DNA from 2 places in the Rickettsiella endosymbiont of Litargus connexus genome. Region 2 is predicted to be linked to the other one. Evidence: riboswitches for the same ligand, from Rfam matches in the RefSeq annotation. Region 2 holds a riboswitch; the other holds the start of a gene.
The links. Region 2 has a riboswitch for thiamine pyrophosphate ahead of thiM (hydroxyethylthiazole kinase). Riboswitches for the same ligand answer to the same signal wherever they lie in the genome.
Positions count from the first base shown of each region.

Region 1: another riboswitch for thiamine pyrophosphate. It lies ahead of ACICP9_RS05475 (ABC transporter ATP-binding protein); the one in region 2 lies ahead of thiM (hydroxyethylthiazole kinase).

Region 1 is NZ_OZ195516.1:1,246,760-1,251,133, reverse strand. It holds gene ACICP9_RS05480 (ABC transporter permease) at 28-894, opposite strand; gene ACICP9_RS05475 (ABC transporter ATP-binding protein) at 894-1,622, opposite strand; TPP riboswitch at 1,612-1,727, opposite strand; gene ACICP9_RS05470 (TlpA family protein disulfide reductase) at 1,967-2,401, shown strand; gene ACICP9_RS05465 (penicillin-binding protein 1A) at 2,458-4,374, opposite strand, start outside.
Region 2 is NZ_OZ195516.1:617,041-621,414, reverse strand. It holds gene rluB (23S rRNA pseudouridine(2605) synthase RluB) at 1-100, opposite strand, end outside; gene ACICP9_RS02715 (hypothetical protein) at 255-422, shown strand; gene ACICP9_RS02710 (transporter) at 512-1,498, opposite strand; gene ACICP9_RS02705 (gamma carbonic anhydrase family protein) at 1,470-2,012, opposite strand; gene scpB (SMC-Scp complex subunit ScpB) at 2,024-2,617, opposite strand; TPP riboswitch at 2,698-2,805, shown strand; gene thiM (hydroxyethylthiazole kinase) at 2,795-3,664, shown strand; gene thiE (thiamine phosphate synthase) at 3,661-4,302, shown strand; gene thiD (bifunctional hydroxymethylpyrimidine kinase/phosphomethylpyrimidine kinase) at 4,289-4,374, shown strand, end outside.

The sequences.
Region 1 (4,374 bases), 630 kb from region 2:
TTCTTTTTTTGATTAATTTGTCTTTTTTCAATGTGAAGGCAATAATGTCCATGGCAGAACCAGTTTGATCAAAGTATCAACAAGGTAATAAAGTAAAATTCCTAAAAAAAATATAACCAGCAAAACCGCAAACATGAGATCAATTTGCATTTGCGCGTTAGCATTTAACAATAAAAAACCTAACCCTTGATTGGATCCAACCCATTCTCCAATAATGGCTCCTAAGGGCGCCATAGCAGTTGCAAGCCGGATGCCGCAAGCAAGATTAGGTAATGCGGCGGGAATACGGATTTGATACAGAATTTGCCAGCGACTACTATTCATAATCTTAGCGATGTTTAAATAATTTTCCGGTGTTTGCTTTAAGCCATCGAGAAAATTATTAGTAACAGGAAAAAATAACATAAAAGTGGTGGTAATAATTTTAGCCGTTACACCATAACCAAACCAAAGTACTAGTAAGGGAGCAATGGCAAATACTGGCAAAGCTTGGCTGGCCAATAATAAAGGGAGTAAAAAGGTATGCAAGGTGCGAAATAAACACATACTGATTGCAATAGTGACACCTAATATAATTCCAAAAGATAAACCTAAGAGAATTTCGGCCAGTGTTGGTAACGTCTGTGATCCAATTAACGCGCCATGATTAATGAGACTTTGTAATACTTCAAATGGCGTGGGTAATATATAATTTGGAAGTTGTAAAAAGTGAATTAAACATTCCCAGATGATAATACACCCTATGGGAATGCTAATTTTATGAAAAAATAAGGGGCACACTTTTAAAAAAACCTGTTTATTAGAAGAGAATTTTGAAGTCCATGTGGACAAGAGAAAAGTGTGTAGTTGAGTCATTCGCTTAATGAATCGGTGACGTAAAAAAATTGGAACCATTATTGTAATTCCTGTAGACGATACAAGAGTTTGGCTTGCCATTGTAATAATTCAGGATTATTAAGCGATCGCGGTGGCGAATCATTAAATTTGCAATGTATATAATCTATTTTTGCTGGTTGTCCAGACATAATCGCAATATGATGTCCTAAACGCAATGCTTCTAATGGGTCATGCGTTACTAATAATACCGTACGATCTTTTAATGCTTGTGCGGTGAGTTCTTGTAGTTGATAACGAGTAATGGCATCTAAGGCAGAAAAAGGTTCATCCATTAATACAATAGGCCGATTTTCTAACAATACTCGTGCTAAAGCGACGCGTTGTTGCATTCCACCTGACAATTGTGCAGGGTATTTATTTGAAATGTCACCTAAGCCTAATTGCTTTAATAATTTACGGGCTTGGTCGTAAGGCTTGTTGCTACGTCGTAGGCGATGGCCTAAGACAACATTATTTAAAATGTTTAGCCAAGGTAATAAAGTATTAGTTTGTGACATGTAAGCTAATCGACCTAGCAAGCCTTTTTGATCGCAGGTGGTGATATGCGCCGATGGGGTGTTTAATCCGGCGATCAATTGTAGAAAACGACTTTTGCCAATACCACTGCTACCGAGTAGGCAAGTCGTTTGTCCTGCAGCCAAATGGAAATTTAGTCGATTAAAAAGAACTTTATCTTGATAGCGCAAACTTGCGTTGCTTACCAACACAGCCGGTGATTTTAACATACACTTTTCCTACGCGGGCATTATCCCGATCAGGTATATAAGGGTATTTCTCAGCTCGTCTCCTAAAAGATTTGTTTTAGGAGACGAGCACCCCTAAGCGAAAGCGGGCATGGTAGCAAGCTCATTACCAAAATGAAAGCACTATCAAAATTTAAATTTTTAATTTCGTAAAGTGATGTCAGTTTAATTGATGGTTTTATCTGCTTGCGTGAATATTGAACAGGAGGTAAATACTTGAGTTATTTCAAAAATTGAAGTTTAATGGGATTCAAAATACTCAAGTTTTAAAGCCTAATAAAATTATTAAGCGTTGCGTCACAACCTGGTTTATTGCGAGGAATAGTATGCGTAAAATATTTAAATTAGTGCTATTAACCAGCATTTTGTTAAGTGTATCTAGTCTGGCATGGGGAGCTAGTATTGTAAGAGATTTTAACTTTTCTAATTATAAAGGTAGATGGGTAGTCATTAGTTATTGGGCAACTTGGTGTGAGTATTGTATGGGCGAAATACCTGAATTAAACGCATTTTATCGAGCACATGCGGATCAGGTGGCCATGTTTGGCTTTAATTATGATGATCCAGGTAATTTGCAGCAACATATACAACAAAGCGGTGTTATATTTCCTACCTTAGTGAATGATCCGAAAGCTAGTTTTGGAATACGAGGTATATCGGGTTTGCCTACCACATTTGTTATTGGGCCTGATGGTCGATTGAGACATGTATTAGAAGGGCCGCAAACAAAACGCAGTTTAGAACGAGCGGTTGGTTTGTAATTCTCGGTTGCTTACTCTATTTAGTTCCATAGTCTAGAATAGGTTGTAAGTTACGTTTAGAAAACAGGTTCATTGCTTGGATTATTATTCTGTTTTTCTTCAATAGGAGATTCTGTTTGCGTTTGAGGTTCAGTCGTATCGGTAGGAATCTCACCAGGGTTATCAATCGCATTGAATGAAGTCGACTCTTCTTGTGTCGATATTCTTGTTAAATTATCTTTACGAAAATATTCTAAGATAGAGCCCGGTGTTCCGTTAGGTAATAGATTTCCGGTAATGGGATCGATGCTTGCTATAACAATATCAGTTGGCTGTGGCATGGTTTTTTCAGCTTGGCCTTTTAATGCGACGCGCATGAAATCAATCCACATCGGTAAAGCTGCTTTCGCGCCATATTCTTGAACAGAACTTGGTTGGTCGAAACCTATCCAAACGGTTGCCACTAAATTACTGTTAAATCCTGTAAACCAAGTATCGACATAATCACTGGTTGTACCCGTTTTCCCAGCTAGATCACTCCGATTCAACACTCTAGCTTGCGAACCTGTTCCATACCGTATGACATCTTTTAAAGCAGAAGTCATGAGAAAAGCGATATCAGCAGGAATGACTTGTGGTGCATAAGGACTATTTTTTTCATCGGTTAATGGAGGCTCCATTTCTCCGCGTAGACAAGCTTCGCATGCTATTTTAGGTTCTGCTTTATAAATGATTTGACCTTGTTCATCGGTAATATGATCAATTAAATAAGGTGTTATCCGAAAGCCGCCATTGGCAAATACAGCATAAGCTCGAGCTAATTCCAGAGGAGTGACTTCGCCGGTTCCGAGAGCAAGGGAGAGATTACGAGGTAATTTTTTTGGATTAAAACCAAAACGTTTTACATAAGTTAATGCGTAGGGGACATCGATAGCTTGTAATAACCGAACCGATATAAGATTGATAGATTTAACTAAAGCGACGCGTAAACGCGTCGGGCCACTAAAAATATGATTGTCATTTTGTGGGCGCCAAGGTTCATCGCGACCAGGTATATCAAATACTAGCGGGGCATCATTAAAAACATTGGCTAAAGTATAGCCCTTAGCTAAAGCAGCGGCATAAATAAAAGGTTTAAATCCTGATCCAGGTTGTCGTTCTGCTTGAACGACGCGATTGAATTTACTTAAATTATAATCAAAGCCACCGACTAAGGCAGTAATTGCGCCTGTCTGGGGGTTTAATGCGACTAAAGCCCCCTGTACTTTAGGAATTTGTGATAATTCCCAGGTATTATTGGTAGTTAATTGCACACGTATAACATCGCCGACATGAACTTTATTTTTCAAGACCTCAGGAGGAGGATTTAAATTAGTCACGTCAAGGTGAGGCATCGTCCACGCGACACCTTGCCAAGGGATAAAAATCATTTGATTATTGACTAAAAGAGCGGTGATAGCTTGATCAGTCACAGAAATAACAATAGCGGCTTGTAACCCGTTGATAGAAGCAACCCGATGTAATGCATTTAAAGTATGGGTTACTTTATTTGCATCTAATGGAGCGATATTTTTTTCTGGTTTTCTATATTCATGCCGTTTGTCATAAGCTAATAAGCTAGTCCGTAATGCTTTATCAGCGGCAATTTGTTGAGCCGAATTGATCGTAGTATAAACATTATAACCTTTTACATAAATATCTTCGCCAAAACTTTTGTACATCATGTCACGTACCATTTCAGCGACATAAGGTGCTTTAATCATTCCCCCTATATCAGTTTGTGCATGCGTCAACATAGGTGTTGCTATAGCTGCTTCATACGTCGTTTTAGAGATATAACCCAGCTCATACATCCGCAATAAGACATGATCGCGACGTTGTTTTGCGGCAATTGGGTTGACTATTGGGTTAATGGCAGAAGGGGCTTTTGGCAAACCAGCAATGGTTGCCATTTCTGGTAATGTGAGTTGATTAAGTGTTTTATTAAAATAAAC
Region 2 (4,374 bases):
TCTGATTAATCCGAATTCGACCTTCGCGGATCCAACGTTCTATTTCACGGCGCGAACCGATACCTAAATTGGCCAATACTTTTTGGATTTTTTCATTCATGCCAGGTAACCTGTTAATTCTCTCATGCTACGCTAAATTAAAAATCGGTGTTTGTATTTCTTTTTCTCTTTCGAATAACCATTTCTTGTAACAATTAATTTAATGATATACTTAAAAATGCTTTTCAGGATGAAAAGTTTGATGCAGGAGTCGTATGTTAGCCAGGATATTGATTACACTATTATTGATACTCATCGCTGTAACCACTTACACACAAACCCATCACACTATTATTTACCAACCCTATGCCGCGCATCGCTTGAAAATACGGATGGATCAAAATCAGCTAACACACAAAACGCCTATCTCTGACACTTCCTAGGTATCACCGTCATGGTAAGCGAACGTAATGACAAACCAGAAGCTTTAGCCGAAAAAAATCTTTGATTAAGTTAGTTTTTTAACCTGAAATTAAAATTTATACGTGACTGATAAGGTAAAGATTCTACCTTGGAAACGTGCTTTAGCATTAAATTCCTGCATAAACTTACCCGTCACGGTTAAATTCCATGGACTATACCTATAACCTAACTCTGCGCCAGCTGCATGCACTTCGTTAGTAGTGACATTCGTTAATAACGTCGAACCGCTATCCTGTCTAACCTGCCATTGATCATAGCCAGGAATACCGATTTCTAAGGTTCCATGATCGAATGGTATATACTTACTGATTCCCCAATTTAAGGAAAAATAATCTCCTGGTTTAATATCCACATCCGTTTTTCGTTGATTGATATCGTAAGTAGCCGTTAACAAAAAAGCCAATGAATGGTGTTTATCAAAATAAAAACCACTCGCTAGCTGTAACTCATTCGTCCAAAAACCTAAGCCAATATTATTACGATCAAAACGTGCATAGCGTCCACTCGGTGCATAAACCGCATAAGATGCAGAAACATCCACATAAGGCCATTGCCAAGTCAACCAAATCGGCCGCAGATACACATCACCCCAGCCCCAACTGGATTGATTAGCGGCAATTCCAGTGTTTTGGATTTGTAAAAAAGCTTGTAAAGAAGGATTAGCAATGGGCTGTATCACCATCAAGGCATACTTAGCACCAAATAGCTTTTTCTTGGATGACCAAAGAAAAGTAGGCGCAGTGAAAAAAGTATTTACACCAATATCAAGCTGAATCGGCACTCCTTTAATGAGTACCGATTGAATAGAATTTCCGTTACGATCTTTTAAATCATTACTCGTGTATAAATAGTTATATAAGGTGAAATAAATTCCCTGTGGCGGAGGGATAAAGCTTCGTATATCCCAACTCCCTGGAATATAATGACCTATCTCCCCCGCCTGAACGTACGAAACAAAACCATAGAATAAGATGATACAACTAAAATAAACCTTAGCCCATTTTAATTTAACCCGTTTTATTCTGTTTAGAATCAAATCGTTTAAGTCCTTTTTGATAACGGTGAATTTTGTCTAAATAATGCGATGCATACCATTGCATATCAGTTATTTGTTGGGTGGATAATGGCTTTATTTTGCCTGGAGAACCCATTACTAAGGAACCATCTGGAATAATTTGGTTTTCTAACACCATGGCATTGGCAGCAATCAAACATTGCTTACCTATCACAGCGTTATTCAATACTTTAGCACCGATCGCAATCACTGAATAATCTCCCACGGCACGCGCATGAACCATTGCGTGATGAGCAATCGTTACATTTCTACCAATTTGCATGGGCATATCCGGATCGGTATGTAACACTGCACCATCTTGGATGTTCGTATTTTCACCAATTTCTATTACGGTATTATCGGCACGAATCACCGCTTGAGGTAAGATAATGACATGATTATGAATGATCACTGCACCAATGACATCCGCACTTTCAGCAATAAAAATATCGTCACCTAACAAGCTTGGAATTCTGTCTTCAAAAGAATAAAGCATTTAAAAGTAACCTAATTATCCAGGACATCGAGTGAAGCCTTGGATTCATTATCGGCCACATGTGGTCGCTCGGGAGATTCACTCATCCCAGGTAAGGGAAAAGGCGGTAATTCTGCTAACTCTTTTAAGCCAAAATGATCAAGAAATAATGTCGATGTAGCATACAGATTAGGTCGTCCCGGTACTTCACGTTGTCCGATCACCTGTATCCATTCTTGTTCCAATAAAGTTTTAATCATATTGGGATTCACCGCTACACCGCGTATCGCTTCAATGTCGCCGCGTGTCACTGGTTGCTTGTAAGCGATGATACTTAAGGTTTCTAAGAAAGCTCGTGAATAACGGGGAGGTTTTTCCGGCCAGAGTCGTTTTACCCACACGTTGAGTGGACTAGCCGTTTGAAAACAATAACCACTCGCTAATTGTTTTAATTGGATACCGCGATCATGATAATCCTCGGCAAGATTCAGTAGAGTTTTTTTTAGCGTCGATGTATTAGGCCGCTCTTCCTCAGTAAACAAATCCAAAAGACGCTTCAAACTCACCGGTTCGCCGGCCGCAAGAATAGCTGCTTCACATATTGATTTAAGCCTTTGGTTTTCCATAAGCAAACTATAGCAGCTTAACAATAAGCTGGCTATTGCCCAAACAACTTGATCCAACCCATTAATTGATGTCTAATAAAGTAAGTCACCAGGGGTGCCTTTAACAGGCTGAGAGAATGTTAATTCATTCAACCCTTATAACCTGATCGGGTTAGAACCTGCGTAGGAAGAAGTGTCATGAAAACAAAAAATTGTTTAGGTACGTTGTTAGCACACCCCTCGTCGTCTACCTCTAGTGCCTGTGCATTCACCTTAGAATCGCTATTCCGTGATGTTGAGCAAATCCGTCAAATCCAGCCATTAATCCACAATATTACGAATTGGGTCGTTATGCCAACGACGGCTAATATGTTACTAGCCTTAGGTGCTGCGCCGATAATGGCACATGCCAAAGAAGAGTTAGATGATATTATTCAAATAGCACAAGCCTTAGTCATTAATATCGGCACACTCGATAATGATTGGCTATCTTGCATAGAGTATGCCCAACTTGCTGCTTTAAAACGCGGTATTCCAATCCTATTGGATCCGGTGGGCGCGGGCGCAAGTGCCTATCGTACCACTTCGGCCTTAACTATCCTCGAGCGCGGTGTTGACATTATCCGTGGTAATGCTTCAGAAATTATGGCTTTGCGAGATAGTTCAATCAAAACCAAAGGGGTTGATACATTACATGCCAGTGAAAATGCACTTAGCGCTGCATTCGCCTTAGCTCAGCAACACCAATGTATCGTCGTTATTAGTGGCAAAATTGATTTTATTGTTAGTGTATCAAGTTCCGTCGCACTCGATTATGGAACCCCGCTACTCACTAAAGTAGTCGGCATGGGATGCTCCTTAACCGCTATGATGGCTAGCTTTTTAGCTGTAAACCCAGATCAATTTAGCGCTTGCATTCATGCCATGGCCTGGATGGGACTCGTTAGCGAAGTTGCCGAAAAAAAATCGAATGGACCGGGAAGTTTTTACAATTATTTATTGGATAGTCTTTATACCGTACAAAAAAAAGAGATACAAAGTTTACTTAAGCCAAATGTTGCCATATGACTATAAATTATTCCTATTATTTGCTTGCTGATGAACAAGCGTGCGCACCGTTCTCGATAATCGATGCCGTCCAACTCGTCCTAAACCAGCACATAACCTGCGTTCAATTACGCATGAAAAATCAAAAGCGCGAAAACATCATCAACACGGGTAAACAATTATTACGTTTATTACGATCACGGAATATTCCTTTAATTATCAATGATGACCCTGATATTGCACTCGCCATTGATGCGGATGGTGTGCATATTGGTCAAACCGATCAATCCTATGCCGTGGTCCGTCAACAATTAGGCCATAAAAAAACTATTGGCCTTACGATAGAAAACATTCAACAAGCACAGCAATGTCGTCATTATGATTGTGACTATTTTGGTGTGGGCCCAATCTTTACGACTCAAACCAAAAAATATCTTACACCGCCGATCGGGATTGCTCATTTAAAACAAATTAATAAAATACTGAATGCGCCTGTCGTAGCAATCGGCGGTATCAATCTAGAAAACATCCCCTCTGTGTTAGCCACAGACGTGGCTGGCGTGGCTATTGCATCCGCTATCTTTTCAGCCGCCGAACCCCGTCTTATGAGTCAACAATTAGCGCAAACTATTTTGCAAAGCTCGTATGTCGTCGTTTAACCCTTCGTTAGCTCAAGTTGTCAGTATAGCGGGTACCGATCCGTCCGGCGGTGCTGGTATACAAGCCGACAT